2 regions of the Intestinimonas sp. RTP31139st1_F5_RTP31139_211217 genome follow, and region 2 is predicted to be linked to the other one. Evidence: predicted binding sites of a transcription regulator. Region 2 holds the regulator's gene; the other holds the start of a gene.

Region 1 (7,259 bases), on a different contig from region 2:
CGGGGTCGGCCAGCAGGATGGCCTCGGGGTCGATGTCCTTGCCCGCCAGGCTCTCGTCGCCGAAAATGTTGATGGCCCCGGCGGAGACCAGCATGTTGTGCCAGCCGTCGTTGGAGGTGCCGGGGATGCAGGTGGTGTAGGGATCGCCGTACTCCCAGTAGACGGTCTTTTTCTCGGTCACGTTGGCCAGGCATGCGTCCAGCTTCTGCTGGTTCTCCTCATAGAACGCCCTGAGCTCGGCCGCCTTCTCCTCCACATCGAAGATCCGTCCCACGGCCTCGATCTGGTTGACCAGGTCCGCGTTGTCCCAGCCGGTGACCACCAGCACCTTGATACCGAAGGGTTCCAGCATCTCCTGGTCCTGCTCATAGGTGCCGTTCTTAGGGGTGATGAGGACCTGAGCCCCCAGATCCACGATCTTCTCGTAGTTCAGCTCGCTCTGGCCCTTGCCGATCACGTTGTCAGGGTCGAACTGGCTCCAATAGACCCGGTCCTGGGCGGTATTGGTGTCCACGGCGATGACGCGGTCAATGGCGCCGCAGGCGCGGATCAGCTCGCTGTTGTAGCGGTTGGCCACCACGGCCCGCTCCACAGGCCAGGGGATCTCCACTTCACGGCCCAGGCCGTCCACCACCACCTTCGTGGTGGGCTCTTCGGCGTCGGGCGTGGCGGTGGGCGCTGTGGTCCCGATGGGTGCGGGGGTGCTCTGGGCCTCCTGGCCGCCGCAGCCGGCCAGGAGGGAAAGGCTGAGGGTCAGCGCCAGGAACAGGGCGAGGGTTCGTTTCATGTCGGTTCTCCTTCTCTGTTTTAAAATATGTAAGGCCACAGGGCGCGTTCCCGCGTCCCGCAGCGGCTTACAGGCAAAAAAAGATTTCCTGTCGGCACAGCAGCGACAGGAAATCTCGGGCATAAAAAATTCCGTCCTCTGATGGTCCGTCAGATTACGACGCAAGGCATTCTGTCCAAGTATCCTGGCTCGGGTTCCCCGCCGCCGTGCGACTTCCCAGACCCCTCGGGTCCAGTGTCCTAACTGCACAGCGGCTCCCCCTTACAGTGGCGGCACCGCACCGGAATTACACCGGTTTCCATAAAACAGAAGCGTATATTTAATTGTATATTTTAGTATAAGCCTCCTTCCGTGGTCTGTCAAGAAAAATTCCCGGCCCGGCCCCTTTCCGCGCGTCTTTTTCCACCCCATTTCCTCCTTGTGCGCCCCCTTCAATAGTGATATAATATTTCGACTGAAATCGAAACAAACTGGAAAGGGGCCAATGCTCATGTCTCACTCTTATAAGGAAGCGTTCATCACGTTCATGGTGCGCTCCGGCGTGCTCACCTTCGGCGACTTCACCACCAAATCCGGACGCAGGACCCCCTACTTCATCAACACCGGCAACTACAAGACCGGCGCCCAGGCCAGCCAGCTGGGGGACTACTACGCCGCCTGCATCCAGAAGCACTTCCCCGACGGGGTGGACTGCCTCTTCGGCCCCGCCTACAAGGGCATCCCCCTGGCGGTGGCGGCGGCCTCCTCCCTCTACCGGAACTACGGTCGGGACCTCCCCTACTGCTTCAACCGCAAGGAGGCCAAGGACCACGGCGAAGGCGGCGTCATGGTGGGCTACAAACCCCAGGACGGCGACCGGGTGGCCATTGTGGAGGACGTGGTCACCGCCGGCACCGCCGTGCGGGAGTCCATCGCCCTTTTCCAGCAGGTGGCCGATGTGTCCATCCGGGCCCTCTTCGTCTCCGTGGACCGCATGGAGCGGGGCACCCGGGACTGCTCCACCCTGGACGAGCTCCGGGAGGATTATGGCATCACCGTCTGTCCCATCGTCACCGTCCGGGAGATCATCGCCTTCCTCCACAACCGGGAGGTGGACGGCAAGGTCTATATCGACGACGCCGTAAAGGCCCGCATGGAGACCTACCTGGCGGAGTACGGGGCCCGTTGAGCGCCGGCGGCGGGCGGGGCCTTTCAGAAAGGGGGCGGCGGCGTGGGACTCCATGACGGACACCGCAAACGGCTCAAGGCCCAGTTTCTCTCCCACGGGGAGGATTTTCACGACCACCAGCTCCTGGAACTTCTGCTGTGCTACGCCATCCCTCAGGGGGACGTGAACGAGCTCTCCCACGCCCTGCTGGAGCGGTTCGGCTCCCTGGCCGGCGTCATGGACGCCCTGCCCGAATCCCTCCAGCAGGTCCCCGGGGTGGGGGAGCACACCGCCGTCCTTCTCAAGCTGGTGCCCAAGCTGGCGGGGCGGTACGACCGGGACCGGGCCAGCCTGGGCACCGTCCTCAACTCCACCCGGGCCGCCGGGGAATTCCTGGCCCCCTATTTTCGCCAGGGCGCCCGGAACGAGATGGTCTATCTGGTGTGTATGGACGCCAAGCGCAAGGTGCTGGGCGTGCACAAGCTGGGCGAGGGCTCGGTGAACGCCGCCGACATCACCTCCCGCAAGGTGGTGGAGACCGCCCTGGCTCAAAATGCCACCACCGCCATCCTGGCCCACAACCACATCTCCGGCCTGGCCCTCCCATCCCAGGCCGACCTGACCACCACCCGCAGACTCCGGGCCGTTCTCCGGGAGGTGGGGGTGGAGCTCTCCGACCACCTCATCTTCGCCGACGACGACATGGTCTCCCTCCGGGACAGCGGCCTGTTTGAGGGGTATGGGGCGGAGGTGCCGGATTTTTAATGAGAGGGTTCTTTTCCCCTTGCAATAGAACATTTGTTTTGATATAATATCGGACGGATGTACGATTTCCGCCCTCTTTGGAGGCGGCGGCAGGCCGCCCCTTCGGAATCTTACGCCTGTGAGGAGGTCTTACCTATGCCTGACTTTAAAGTGGTCTCCCCCTATGAGCCCGCCGGGGACCAGCCCGAGGCCATCGCGGCCCTGGCCGCGGGCATCGAGAACGGGCTGAGCGAGCAGGCCCTGCTGGGCGTCACCGGCTCCGGCAAGACCTTCACCATGGCCAAGGTCATCGAGAAGGTCCAGAAGCCCACCCTGGTGCTGGCCCACAACAAGACGCTGGCCGCCCAGCTCTGCGCCGAATTCAAGGAATTCTTCCCGGACAACGCCGTGGAATATTTCGTCAGCTACTACGACTACTATCAGCCCGAGGCCTATATCCCCCACACCGACACCTTCATCGAGAAGGACTCCGCCACCAACGATGAGATCGACCGGCTGCGTCTCTCCGCTACCGCCTCCCTCATCGAGCGGCGGGACGTCATCGTGGTCTCCTCCGTCTCCTGCATCTACGGCCTGGGCGAGCCGGACGACTATGCCAAGATGATGGTCCCCCTGCGGGTGGGCGCCGAGTTCCCCCGGGATGAGCTCCTCAGGCGCCTGGTGGAGATCCGCTACGAGCGCAACGACATCGCCTTTGAGAGGAACATGTTCCGGGTGCGGGGGGACACGGTAGAGGTCTGGCCCGCCTATTTCAAGGATACCGCCATCCGCATCGAGTACTTCGGCGACGAGATCGACCGTCTCAGCGAGATCAATGTGGTCACCGGCACCCCGGTCCGGCGGCTGGAGCACCTGCCCATCTTCCCCGCCAGCCACTACATCACCCCCAAGGAGAAGATGGACAAGGCCATCGGGGAGATCTACCGGGAGCTGGAGGAGCGGGTGGCCTTCTTTGAGTCCCGGAACATGCTGGTGGAGGCCCAGCGCATCAAGCAGCGCACCCTCTACGACATTGAGATGATGCAGGAGCTGGGCTATTGCTCCGGCATCGAGAACTACTCCCGCGTCATCGCCGGGCGGCCCGTGGGTTCCGCCCCCATGACCCTGATGGACTACTTCCCCAAAGATTTTCTCCTGTTCATCGACGAGTCCCATGTCACCCTGCCCCAGGTCCGGGCCATGTACAACGGGGACCGGGCCCGCAAGACCACCCTGGTGGACTACGGCTTCCGCCTCCCCTGCGCGTTTGACAACCGGCCGCTGAAATTTGAGGAATTCGAGCAGCGGGTCAACCAGGTGGTGTACGTCTCGGCCACGCCGGGGGAGTATGAGCGCACCCGGGCGGGGCAGATCGTGGAGCAGGTCATCCGCCCCACCGGACTGCTGGACCCCCGCATCGACGTGCGGCCCGTGGAGGGCCAGATCGACGATCTGATCGGCGAGATCAACGACCGGACGGCCCGGAAGGAGCGGGTGCTGGTCACCACCCTCACCAAAAAGATGGCGGAGGACCTGACCGCCTATCTGAAAAACGCCGGCATCAAGGTGCAGTATATGCACCACGATATCGACACCATCGAGCGGCAGGAGATCATCCGGGACCTGCGGCTGGGGACCTACGACGTGCTGGTGGGCATCAACCTCCTGCGGGAGGGCCTGGACCTGCCGGAGGTGAGCCTGGTGGCCATTCTGGACGCGGACAAGGAGGGCTTCCTCCGCAGCGAGACCTCCCTCATCCAGACCATCGGGCGGGCCGCCCGGAACGCCGACGGCCTTGTGGTCATGTACGCCGACAAGATGACTCCCTCCATGATGGCGGCCATCGGCGAGACCGAGCGGCGGCGGAAGAAGCAGGACGCCTATAACAGGGCCCGCGGCATCGTGCCCAGGACCATCATCAAATCCGTTCGGGACGTCATCGAGCTCTCCGCCGAAGAGGAGGAGACCGAGCAGCTCATGCGCCGCAAGACCAAGCTCTCCAAAAAGGAGCGGGACGCCGCCGTGGAAAAGCTGGAAAAGGAGATGCGGGAGGCCAGCAAGCGGCTGGAGTTCAAGTACGCCGCCGTCCTCCGCGACCGCATCATCGAGCTGAGATGGAAGTAATTTTATTTTGTGATTGGGACCACCGCATATAAAGAGGTGATAAAATGGGCCGGCTTCACAGGCTGCCAAACTATGACTATGGGCAGGAAGGCTGCTATTTTATCACTTTCTGTACCAAGAGAAGGGCCCCTATATTGTCCCGGATCGTGGGGCGCGCATGATCACCGCCCTCAAGCGCTTTACAAATCAGGACATGCAAAACGACCTCTGGCAGGGCGGCTTCCACGACCACATCATCCGCAGTGAGGCCGATTATCTGCGGATATGGGCATATATGGACCAAAACCCGGCCAAGTGGCGGGAGGACCGCTATCACGAGGAGGCGTATCCATGAAAAGGCCGAGAATCCGGATCACACTGATCGACAGGAAGGGTCCCTGCGGCTGCCACAGGGGGCACAAGGTGGGGGACAGCTTCGACTTTGACACGGAACGGGGACAACTGTGCCCCATGGCCATGCACGTGGCCTTCCCCTATGTGGACATCCTGCGCTACGGCGGCGCGCTCCCCGGCCAGGAACCGGGTACCGCCGTATTCGCCTGCCCGGATGTGGACACCCTGAATATATTCCGGATCGAACGTACGGACCCCCTGGACGCCCCCGCCGGCGGGGGCGTATCCTCGATCTGAAAGGAGCGTGTGTGATGTCCAGATGGAGGGCCATCCCCCTGTTTCAGAGGGTCCTGCTGGTGATGCTGGCCGCGATGCCGGTTTTCTTTGCGGCGCTCTACTTCATCCTCAACGGCCGGCTCGGCGTGGAATACGGCGGCTCCCTGCTGCTCCGGTCTGTTCAGGGGGAAACCACGCTCTATGCCGGCCGGGTGGATGGGAAGGAGGCCGTCTTTGCGGTCTCTCCCGACGGCAGGGTGACATACCGCTTCGACGGCGGCGACTATGGCCCCTATATCGTCGTCGAGGACCCCGGCGCCGTCCCCCGGGACCACGATATGGCCGATGTGCTCACCGGTGTGGAGGTGCGCCGCGGGGATGAGATCCTATTCCGAGGCGGCTGGCTGGACGGCGGCATTTCCGTGCTGATCGATGAGAGCGGAGCGCCTGTGTCCTCTTTTTCCTTCTCCTGGTACGCCGGCGGCAAGGCCTATGGTCCCGACGGGCAGGAGATGGATTTCTCCCACGAGCCTTCGGTCTCCTTTCTTCTCCCTCTGGTGCTGGCGCCCGTCCTCAGGCACCGGGGGGACATATCCCTGTATTGGCTGGCCACCTGTCTGGCCGCCGTCGGCATCCTCTCCATTCTGTTTGCCGACCGGCTCTTCCGCTGGAATCTCGGATTCCTCATCCGGGACCCGGAACTGGCCGAGCCCTCCGACTGGGAGCTGTTCGGCCGCCGCCTGGGCTGGATCGTCTGCACCGGCGGCGCGCTGGTCGGCTATTTGGTCGGCGTTTTTTCCATCGTTTGACCTCGACTTTCTCCCCTGTGGAAAGATATAAAGGAGCAACAGAGCTATGCTAGACCACATCTCCGTCAAAGGCGCCCGGGCCAACAACCTGAAAAACATCGACGTCACCATCCCCCGGGACAAGCTGGTGGTGCTCACGGGCCTCTCCGGCTCCGGCAAGTCCTCCCTGGCCTTCGACACCATCTACGCAGAGGGCCAGCGCCGGTACGTGGAGTCCCTCTCCTCTTACGCCCGGATGTTCCTGGGCCAGATGGAAAAGCCCGACGTGGACTATATCGACGGCCTCTCCCCCGCCATCTCCATCGACCAGAAGACCACCTCCAAAAACCCCCGCTCCACCGTGGGCACCGTCACCGAGATCTATGACTATCTCCGCCTGCTGTGGGCCCGGGTGGGCACCCCCCACTGCCCCAAGTGCGGCAAGGAGATCCGGCAGCAGACCGTGGACCAGATCATCGATCAGGTGATGACCCTGCCGGAGGCCACCCGCATCCAGGTCATGGCCCCCGTCATCCGGGGCAAGAAGGGCGAGCATCAGAAGATCTTCGAGGACGCCCGGAAGTCCGGCTACGTCCGGGTCCGGTGTGACGGGTCCATCTACGACCTCACCGAGGAGATCAAGCTGGACAAGAACAGGAAGCACAGCATCGAGGTGGTGGTGGACCGGCTGGTCATCAAAGAGGACGTCGCCCGCCGCCTCACCGACTCGGTGGAGACCGCCGCCGGCCTCTCCGGCGGCCTGGTGGTCATCAATATCGTAAGCGAGGACCGGGACCTTCTCTTCTCCCAGAACTACGCCTGCGAGGATTGCGGCATCTCCATCGAAGAGCTGGCCCCCCGCATGTTCTCCTTCAACAACCCCTTCGGCGCCTGTCCCACCTGTACCGGTCTGGGCAGCCAGCTCAAAGTGGACCCCGCCCTCATCATCCCCAACCCCGGTCTCTCCATTCTGGAGGGCGCCATCTCCGCCTCGGGCTGGAACAACGTGAAGGGGGACTCCATCTCCCGCATGTATTTTGAGGCGCTGGCCAAGCAGTAC
Region 2 (7,259 bases):
ACAAAGGCCTTCACCACCCGGATCCCCACCAGATTCTCCTGCACGGTGCCGTTCAGGGCGTCGATGCGGGTCTGAAGGACCTGGAAAAGGTGGTTGCACATACTCATGAGCACGCCGATAGCGATCACCAGCAAGGGGATGGCCACCAGCATGACCATGGCCAGCCGGGCGTTGATGCTGATGGACACGGCCAGGGCGGCCACCAGCATCACGGGGGCTCGGACCAGCATCCGCAGCGCCATGGTGACCATCATCTGGATGGCATTGACATCGTTGGTGATCCGGGTGATGAGGGAGGCGGAGGAGAAGTGGTCGATGTCCGCGAAGGAAAACTCCTGTACCTTGTTATAAATGCCCCGGCGCAGATTGGCGCCAAAGCCCTGGCCCGCCACGGCGGCCAGCTTGGCGCCGAACATGCCGCAGAGCATACTGCCCACGGCCAGCACCAGCATGATGCCGCCCATTTTTAAAATGTAGGAGAGGTCGTTGCCCGGAATTCCCACATCCACGATGTTGGCCATAAACCGGGGCAGCGCCAGCTCACAGAGTACCTCCAGCACCATGAGAAGGGGTGTGAGCACGGCGTACTTTTTGTATTCTCCCAGATAGGGAAGAAATTTTTTCAGCATTGACAGTTCATCCTTTCCGGTGGAAGATCCCCCCGCAGATTGTGGAGCATCCGCATGAGATAGCCGCAGGCCTGCCGCGTCTCCTCGGGGCGAAAGCCCTCGAACATGCTCTGGTCCACCGCCTCAAAGACCTGGACGCACCTCTGGATGGCGGCCTCTCCCTTGGGGGTGAGCCGCACCGCCTTCCGGCGCTGGTCGGTCTCGTCGGCCAGCTTTTCCACATAGCCCTCCCGCTCCAGGGACTTGAGGGAGACGGCCACCGTGGCGGGGGAGACATGCATGGCGTCGGAGAGCTCTTTCTGGGCTGCAATCCGGCCCTCCCGCCCCTTGTCCTTGAGCAGGAACAGAATCATGGGCTGTCCTAGTGTCCCCAACCCCCTGCGTGACAATTCCGTTTGAATGGCCTGCTTCCTGGCCCGTTCTACAGATTGAAAGAGAATGCCGGGCATGTTTTCCCGCATCTCCATAGAAAAGACCCTCCTTCTTTTTTAAATAGTTAGCCTACTTATGATTAGCATGTTTACATATTGTAATACGAGTGCTCTGCAATGTCAATGAAGTTTCTGTAAACAGCATCCCCCAAATTTCTTAGAACGCTTGTTTGACTTTTTGTGTGTTGTGTGGTATGATACAAGTAATCCATACAAGGGAGGGGCCGCCATGAAGGCGCTGACGGAAAAGCAGCGGCAAATCTACGACTATATCATCTCCTTTCAGCGGGATCACGGCTATCCCCCCTCTGTCCGGGAGATCGGCGAACATGTGGGGCTCAAATCCCCCTCCACCGTCCACTTCCATCTGAAGGGGCTGGAGGCGGCGGGCCTCATCACCAAGGCGGAGGGAAAAACCCGGGCCATCACGGTGGCGGGCGGTTTTCCGCCGTCGGAGGCCGATCCCCCCGCCGACCGGGTACCAGTGGTGGGGAATGTGGCCGCCGGGTCGCCCATTCTGGCCGAACAGTGCATCGAGGACTATCTCGCCTTTGACACCGGCGGCCTGACCGGAGAGCATTTCGCCCTGCGGGTCCGCGGTGAGTCCATGCTGTACGCGGGCATTTTGCCCGGAGACTACGTCGTCGTCCACCAGCAGGAGCACTTCCGAAACGGTGAGATCGTGGTGGCCCTTTTTGAGGATGAGGCTACGGTCAAGACCCTGCGCCGGAAGGACGGACATGTCTGGCTCATGCCGGAGAATCCGGAGTACCAGCCCATTGACGGCGATGGGGCCCAGCTTTTGGGCAAGGTGGTGGCCGTAATCCGGCGGTACGACTGATATGCGTCCCCACATCGACCATGTGGAGCTCACGGTCTCCGATCTGTCCCGGGCGGAGCGGTTTTACGACGCACTGCTGCCCCTGCTGGGTTTTGATCTGAGGCATAAGGGCCGGGGAGATTTTCCGGATTTCGATCACACGGAGATCGATTACGCCACCGCTGATTTCAGCCTGGGTCTCGTCAGTCCCCGTCCTGAGCTGGCGGGAGAGGGCGTCTGCCGCCGGAAACCAGGAGCCCTGCACCATCTGGCCTTTGCCGCCGACAGCAGGGAGGAGGTGGACCGTCTCTTTGCACAGGTCCGCGCCATTCCCGGCGTGCGGATCCGGACCCCACCCAGGTGTTACCCAGAATATACCCCGGATTACTACGCTTTCTTTTTTTATGACACCGAGGGAATCGAAGTGGAAATCGTCCACTTCGCCCGGAAACGTTACTTTTTGTGAGACGTCTTATTTTGCCCTGTGGAAAGGAGGTCGTTTCCTGTGGAGCTGCTCTCCGTCCCCAGCCGCTTGGGGACCTTTTTTCTCGGTGGAGAAGCCGGCCATATCATCCGGCTGTATCTGCCCGGTGATCCGACGCCCCGCATCGCGGAGCACGAAACGCCCGTGCTCTCAGAGGCGCGGCGGCAGCTACTGGAGTATTTGGCGGGCCGCCGCACAGCCTTTTCCTTCCCCCTGGCCCCGGATGGAGGCACGCCCTTTCAGCGGCAAGTCTGGCGTGCCTTGGAGGCAATCCCCTTTGGTGAGACCCGGACCTATGGGCAGATCGCAGCGGCTGTGGGAAACCCAAAGGCGGTCCGGGCCGTGGGACAGGCCAACCACCGCAATCCCATCCCCATTTTTATTCCCTGTCACCGGGTGGTGGGTGCGGACGGGACCCTGACCGGCTATGCCGGCGGCCTGGAATTAAAACGTTCCCTATTGGAACTGGAGCGTGGAAAGGAGTGCCCCTGATGTTGAAAAACTGGTGTGCCGCAGGGCGGCTCATGCTCAAGGATATGGATCTGGAGGACATGGCCGCCCTGAAGGTCTGTCTCCTGGCCATGGGGACCCTTTTGGGGCTAAGCGTTCCCTTTCGATGGAAAAAGCCCGCAGCCCTCTTGGGCTCCTTCCTCTTTGTGGGGACCTACCTTCCCCTGATGGTCAGACTACTGGAGTGCCTAACCAGAACGGAACGCGAGACCTGATGGAAACAAAAGCCGCCCGGAATTTACATTCGGGCGGCTTTTTCTTTCTGTCTCGGGACACAAAAACCGCCTGCTTTCGCAGGCGGTTTGTTTTGCAGAAGTTCCACTCAGGCCAGCTTGTTCAGCTTGATGGTCATGGCGCTCTTCTTGTTGGCCGCGTTGTTCTTGTGCAGCAGGCCCTTAGCAGCAGCCTTGTCGATGGCCTTGACCGTGGTCTTATAGACGCTATCGGCCTCGCTGCGGTTGCCTTCGGCCACCACGGCGTCAAACTTCTTGATCTGGGTCTTCAGCGCAGACTTGGCCGCCTTGTTCCGGGCCGCCTTGGTCTCGTTGACCAGTACGCGCTTCTTGGCAGACTTGATATTCGGCAAACCAAACACCTCCTCCGATGGTATCTCAAATTTCACGGGTCCTGCCCGTGCAGGTATCTATTTTACCAGCCCGAGCCGAAAATTGCAACCTATTTTTTCACTTTTTCTGCGATTTTTGAATATCTGTCTCCCATACGCTAAAAATAGAAGTAAATTTGCAGGATACTACTATATCTTGCGTTGAAGGGGGATGGGCTGCCATGCTGAAACGGCGGACGGACCTGGCTTTGGAGGCCAGAGAGCTGTGGAGCGAGTCGGCGGAGGCCGAGACGGAGCTGGAGGGCGTGCGGGCGAGGGAGGAAGAGCGGGAGGGCTATCCGGTGACCCGGGTGGAGATCCTCAATGAAGCCGGCGTCCAAGCCTTGGGAAAACCGCAGGGGACCTATATTACGCTGGATCTTTCCGCTCTGGCCAGGCGGGAGGAGGACGCCTTTCCCCGCGCGGCCAAGGCGCTGGCCGGGGAGCTCTCCGGCCTTTTGAAGCTGCCCCAGGGTGCTCCAGCTCTGGTGGTGGGTCTGGGCAACCGGGCCATCACACCCGACGCGGTGGGGCCAGGCGCGGCGGACCACACGATGGTCACCCGCCACTTGGTGGAACAGGTGCCGGAGCACTTCGGGGCTTTCCGCCCTGTGGCCGCCCTGGCGGCCGGGGTGCTGGGCACCACCGGCGTGGAGAGCGGTGAACTGGTAAGGGCGGTGACGGAACGGATCCATCCCGCCTGTGTGATCGCGGTGGACGCCCTTGCCTCCCGCAGCCTCAAGCGGGTCTGCACCGCCGTACAGCTTGCCGACACGGGTATCGTCCCCGGCTCCGGCGTGGGCAATCACAGGGCGGCGCTGAACCGGGAGACCCTGGGCGTTCCGGTCATCGCCATCGGCGTCCCCACCGTGGTGGACGGGGCCACCCTGGCCGCCGATATTCTGGAGGAGGCCGGAAAGGGAGAGCTGGACCCCGCCGCGCTGGCGGGGGAGGGCGGCAGCCTTATGGTAACGCCCCGGGATATCGATCAGAGGGTCTCCGACATGGCCAAGGTCATCGGATTCGGGATCAATCTAGCTCTGCAAAGCGGCCTTACTGTGGAGGACGTGGAGCTCTTCCTCAGCTGAGCCCGGTGCAGTCCACAAACACTGCGCCGCCGGAGCTCTGCCAGCCATAGCCGTTTATCCCTCCAAAGTCGTTTTCTCCGAAATGGCAGCGGTCAAACACCACGTTTTGACTCCCGTAAGTACTCTCTACCAGAGTACCGGCGGAGTTTCCCTCAATAGCGTAGCACTCCCACAGACGGACATCGGAGGTATTACAGACCTCCAGCAGGTGGAAACACCCGGTACAGTCGCGGATGCGGCAGTTCAAAAGCTCTATGTCCTTGGAATCCCACAGACTGACCGCTCCATAAGTGCAGTTCTGGATGACGCTGCTGTACAGGCCCACATTCCGGCAGTTAATGGCGCACAGACCATAGGCCCCGCTCCCATCCAGCGTGAGTTCGAGGAGGTTGATATCCCGGCAGTTCTCCAGCTCCACACAGTTGCCCGCACAAAAGCCCGGCTCCACGTCGTGGACGGCGATTCCCGACACCAGCTCTATCCGACGGCAGTTTTCAAACCGCCACACATCTGCGTAGGCCCACGGGGTAGAGATCCGGGTCGGCGTCGGGTAATTCCCGGTGGTGATCGTCAGGTCCCGGACATTTTGGATGACCACCTGATAGACCGCCCCGGTATTGTATTCCCCTGTGGCGGTATCAAATACGTCGTAATCCACCAGGACATAAGGATTGTGGATCGCCTCCACATCCATGTCCGCGAAGGAGTACTCCCCCTGTGCCAGCGCGATCTCGGTATCGGGAGCCACTGCGTTGAACAGCTCCTCCAAACTCTCGGCATATACCTGTCGCTTGGGATAGGAGAGCTCCACCACGCCAGTCCACTCCACCGTGAGCCCCAGCGCCTCCGCCAGGGGGCGCAGAGGGGCATAGAGCACTCCGTCCCGGAACGCGGCACCCTCTTTTCCTGGCGTGAGGATCACTGTCCGGTCATACCATTCCACCGTGAGCACACCGGAGCCGTCCTCGGCCCAACGGTACAGGATGCCGCCGGGCAGGGGAGAGCTGTCCCAGGAGGCGGTCTGGACATCTCCCCCCAGGCTCCGGCAAAATTCTTCCACCGGGACCATCGTGCTCCCCTTCCACGCCAAAATGGGGTGCTCCAACTCTATCTCAAATCCGTTCAGAGTGACCTCCACCTCCGTCTCCTCCGCCGCCAGGGCGGAGGAGCCCCAGGCAAGGGCCCACGTAAGGAGCAGCCCCATGGCCATCAGCCGTCGTTTCATCTGGATACCTCCCGTTTCTGTTTTTTTCAGTATAGCACTGGCCCCGCCTCCAGTTGTTACATTTGGATGACAAAGCGGAAAGAAAGTGTAACGGCCTTGACGGAGTGAAAAAAAGATGATAAAATACCCCAGAACATTGGCAATGACCGGGAAGAGTAGGCGCGATCTCCAGCAGAAGAGAGGGGCCGGAAGGTGTGAGGCCCCCTGGGACGCGCCCAAGGCGCCCATGAGCCGCGGGGCGGAAATGCCCTGCCGGACCCCGCCGTTACCGGGGCAAGAGCGCGGAGCCTCTCCAGGCCCCGAATTCAGGTGGCACCACGGACAGAAGTTCGCCCTGAGCCTTCATGGCTCAGGGCGTTTTTTGGTTTTCGTCCATACTATCTAAGGTGAAATGAGGAGTGTCTTATGATGAAAAACACAGAGAAGACCATGGAAAAGATCGTCGCTCTCTGCAAAGGCCGGGGCTTCGTCTATCCCGGAAGCGAGATCTACGGCGGCCTTGCCAACTCTTGGGACTACGGTCCCCTAGGCGTGGAACTCAAGAACAATGTAAAGCGGGCCTGGTGGAAAAAATTTGTGCAGGAAAATCCCTATAACGTGGGCCTGGATGCCGCCATCCTGATGAACCCGGAAGTCTGGGTGGCCTCCGGACATGTGACCACCTTCAACGATCCCCTCATCGACTGCAAGGCCTGCAAAATGCGCCACCGGGCCGACAAGCTCATTGAGACCTGGTGCGGGGAGCAGGGCCGGACGGACGTCAATGTGGAGGCCATGACCAACGAGGATCTAGTATCCTTTATCCGGGACAACAACGTGACCTGTCCCGGCTGCGGAAAGTCCGACTTCACCGATATCCGCAAGTTCAACCTGATGTTCAAGACCCATCAGGGCGTCACCGAGGACTCTTCCACCGAGGTCTACCTCCGGCCTGAGACCGCTCAGGGCATCTTTGTGAACTTCTCCGCTATCCAGCGCACCACCCGGAAAAAGCTTCCCTTCGGTGTGTGCCAGGTGGGCAAAAGCTTTCGCAACGAGATCACACCCGGTAACTTCATCTTCCGCATCCGGGAATTTGAGCAGATGGAACTGGAGTTCTTCTGCCAGCCCGGCACCGATCTGGAGTGGTTCCAGTACTGGCGCAACTTCTGCCACGACTGGCTGCTGAGCCTTCACATCAAGGATGAGAATCTGCGCCTCCGGGATCACGAGCCGGAGGAGCTCGCCTTCTACTCCAAGGCCACCACGGACTTTGAGTTTATGTTCCCCTTCGGCTGGGGTGAGCTCTGGGGCGTGGCCGACCGCACCGATTATGACCTCAAGCAGCATCAGGAGCACTCCGGCAAGGACCTCACCTATTTCGACCAGGAAAAGAACGAGCACTATATCCCCTATGTCATCGAACCCTCCCTGGGCGCCGACCGTGTCACGCTGGCTTTCCTGGTGGAGGCCTACGACGAGGAGGTGG

What was found. Region 2 encodes LexA, which represses DNA repair genes until DNA is damaged. Its sites were predicted from a motif close to CNAACANNTGTTNG; they were not measured.
Region 1: the regulator LexA is predicted to act here: its motif matches at 2,726-2,739, upstream of uvrB (excinuclease ABC subunit UvrB).

Annotation. Positions count from the first base shown of each region.
Region 1 covers NZ_JBCOAQ010000061.1:451-7,709, forward strand. Annotated here, with positions in the region: gene ABUA09_RS17370 (ABC transporter substrate-binding protein) at 1-787, opposite strand, end outside; cobalamin riboswitch at 967-1,087, opposite strand; gene pyrE (orotate phosphoribosyltransferase) at 1,278-1,955, shown strand; gene ABUA09_RS17380 (JAB domain-containing protein) at 1,998-2,699, shown strand; gene uvrB (excinuclease ABC subunit UvrB) at 2,835-4,802, shown strand; gene ABUA09_RS17390 (hypothetical protein) at 4,960-5,136, shown strand; gene ABUA09_RS17395 (TIGR04076 family protein) at 5,133-5,432, shown strand; gene ABUA09_RS17400 (DUF6199 family natural product biosynthesis protein) at 5,447-6,220, shown strand; gene uvrA (excinuclease ABC subunit UvrA) at 6,267-7,259, shown strand, end outside.
Region 2 covers NZ_JBCOAQ010000002.1:54,996-62,254, reverse strand. Annotated here, with positions in the region: gene ABUA09_RS02540 (ABC transporter ATP-binding protein) at 1-629, opposite strand, end outside; gene ABUA09_RS02535 (MarR family winged helix-turn-helix transcriptional regulator) at 623-1,096, opposite strand; gene lexA (transcriptional repressor LexA) at 1,290-1,901, shown strand; gene ABUA09_RS02525 (VOC family protein) at 1,903-2,346, shown strand; gene ABUA09_RS02520 (methylated-DNA--[protein]-cysteine S-methyltransferase) at 2,386-2,856, shown strand; gene ABUA09_RS02515 (hypothetical protein) at 2,856-3,089, shown strand; gene rpsT (30S ribosomal protein S20) at 3,197-3,460, opposite strand; gene gpr (GPR endopeptidase) at 3,661-4,566, shown strand; gene ABUA09_RS02500 (right-handed parallel beta-helix repeat-containing protein) at 4,559-5,791, opposite strand; T-box leader at 5,925-6,131, shown strand; gene ABUA09_RS02495 (glycine--tRNA ligase) at 6,200-7,259, shown strand, end outside.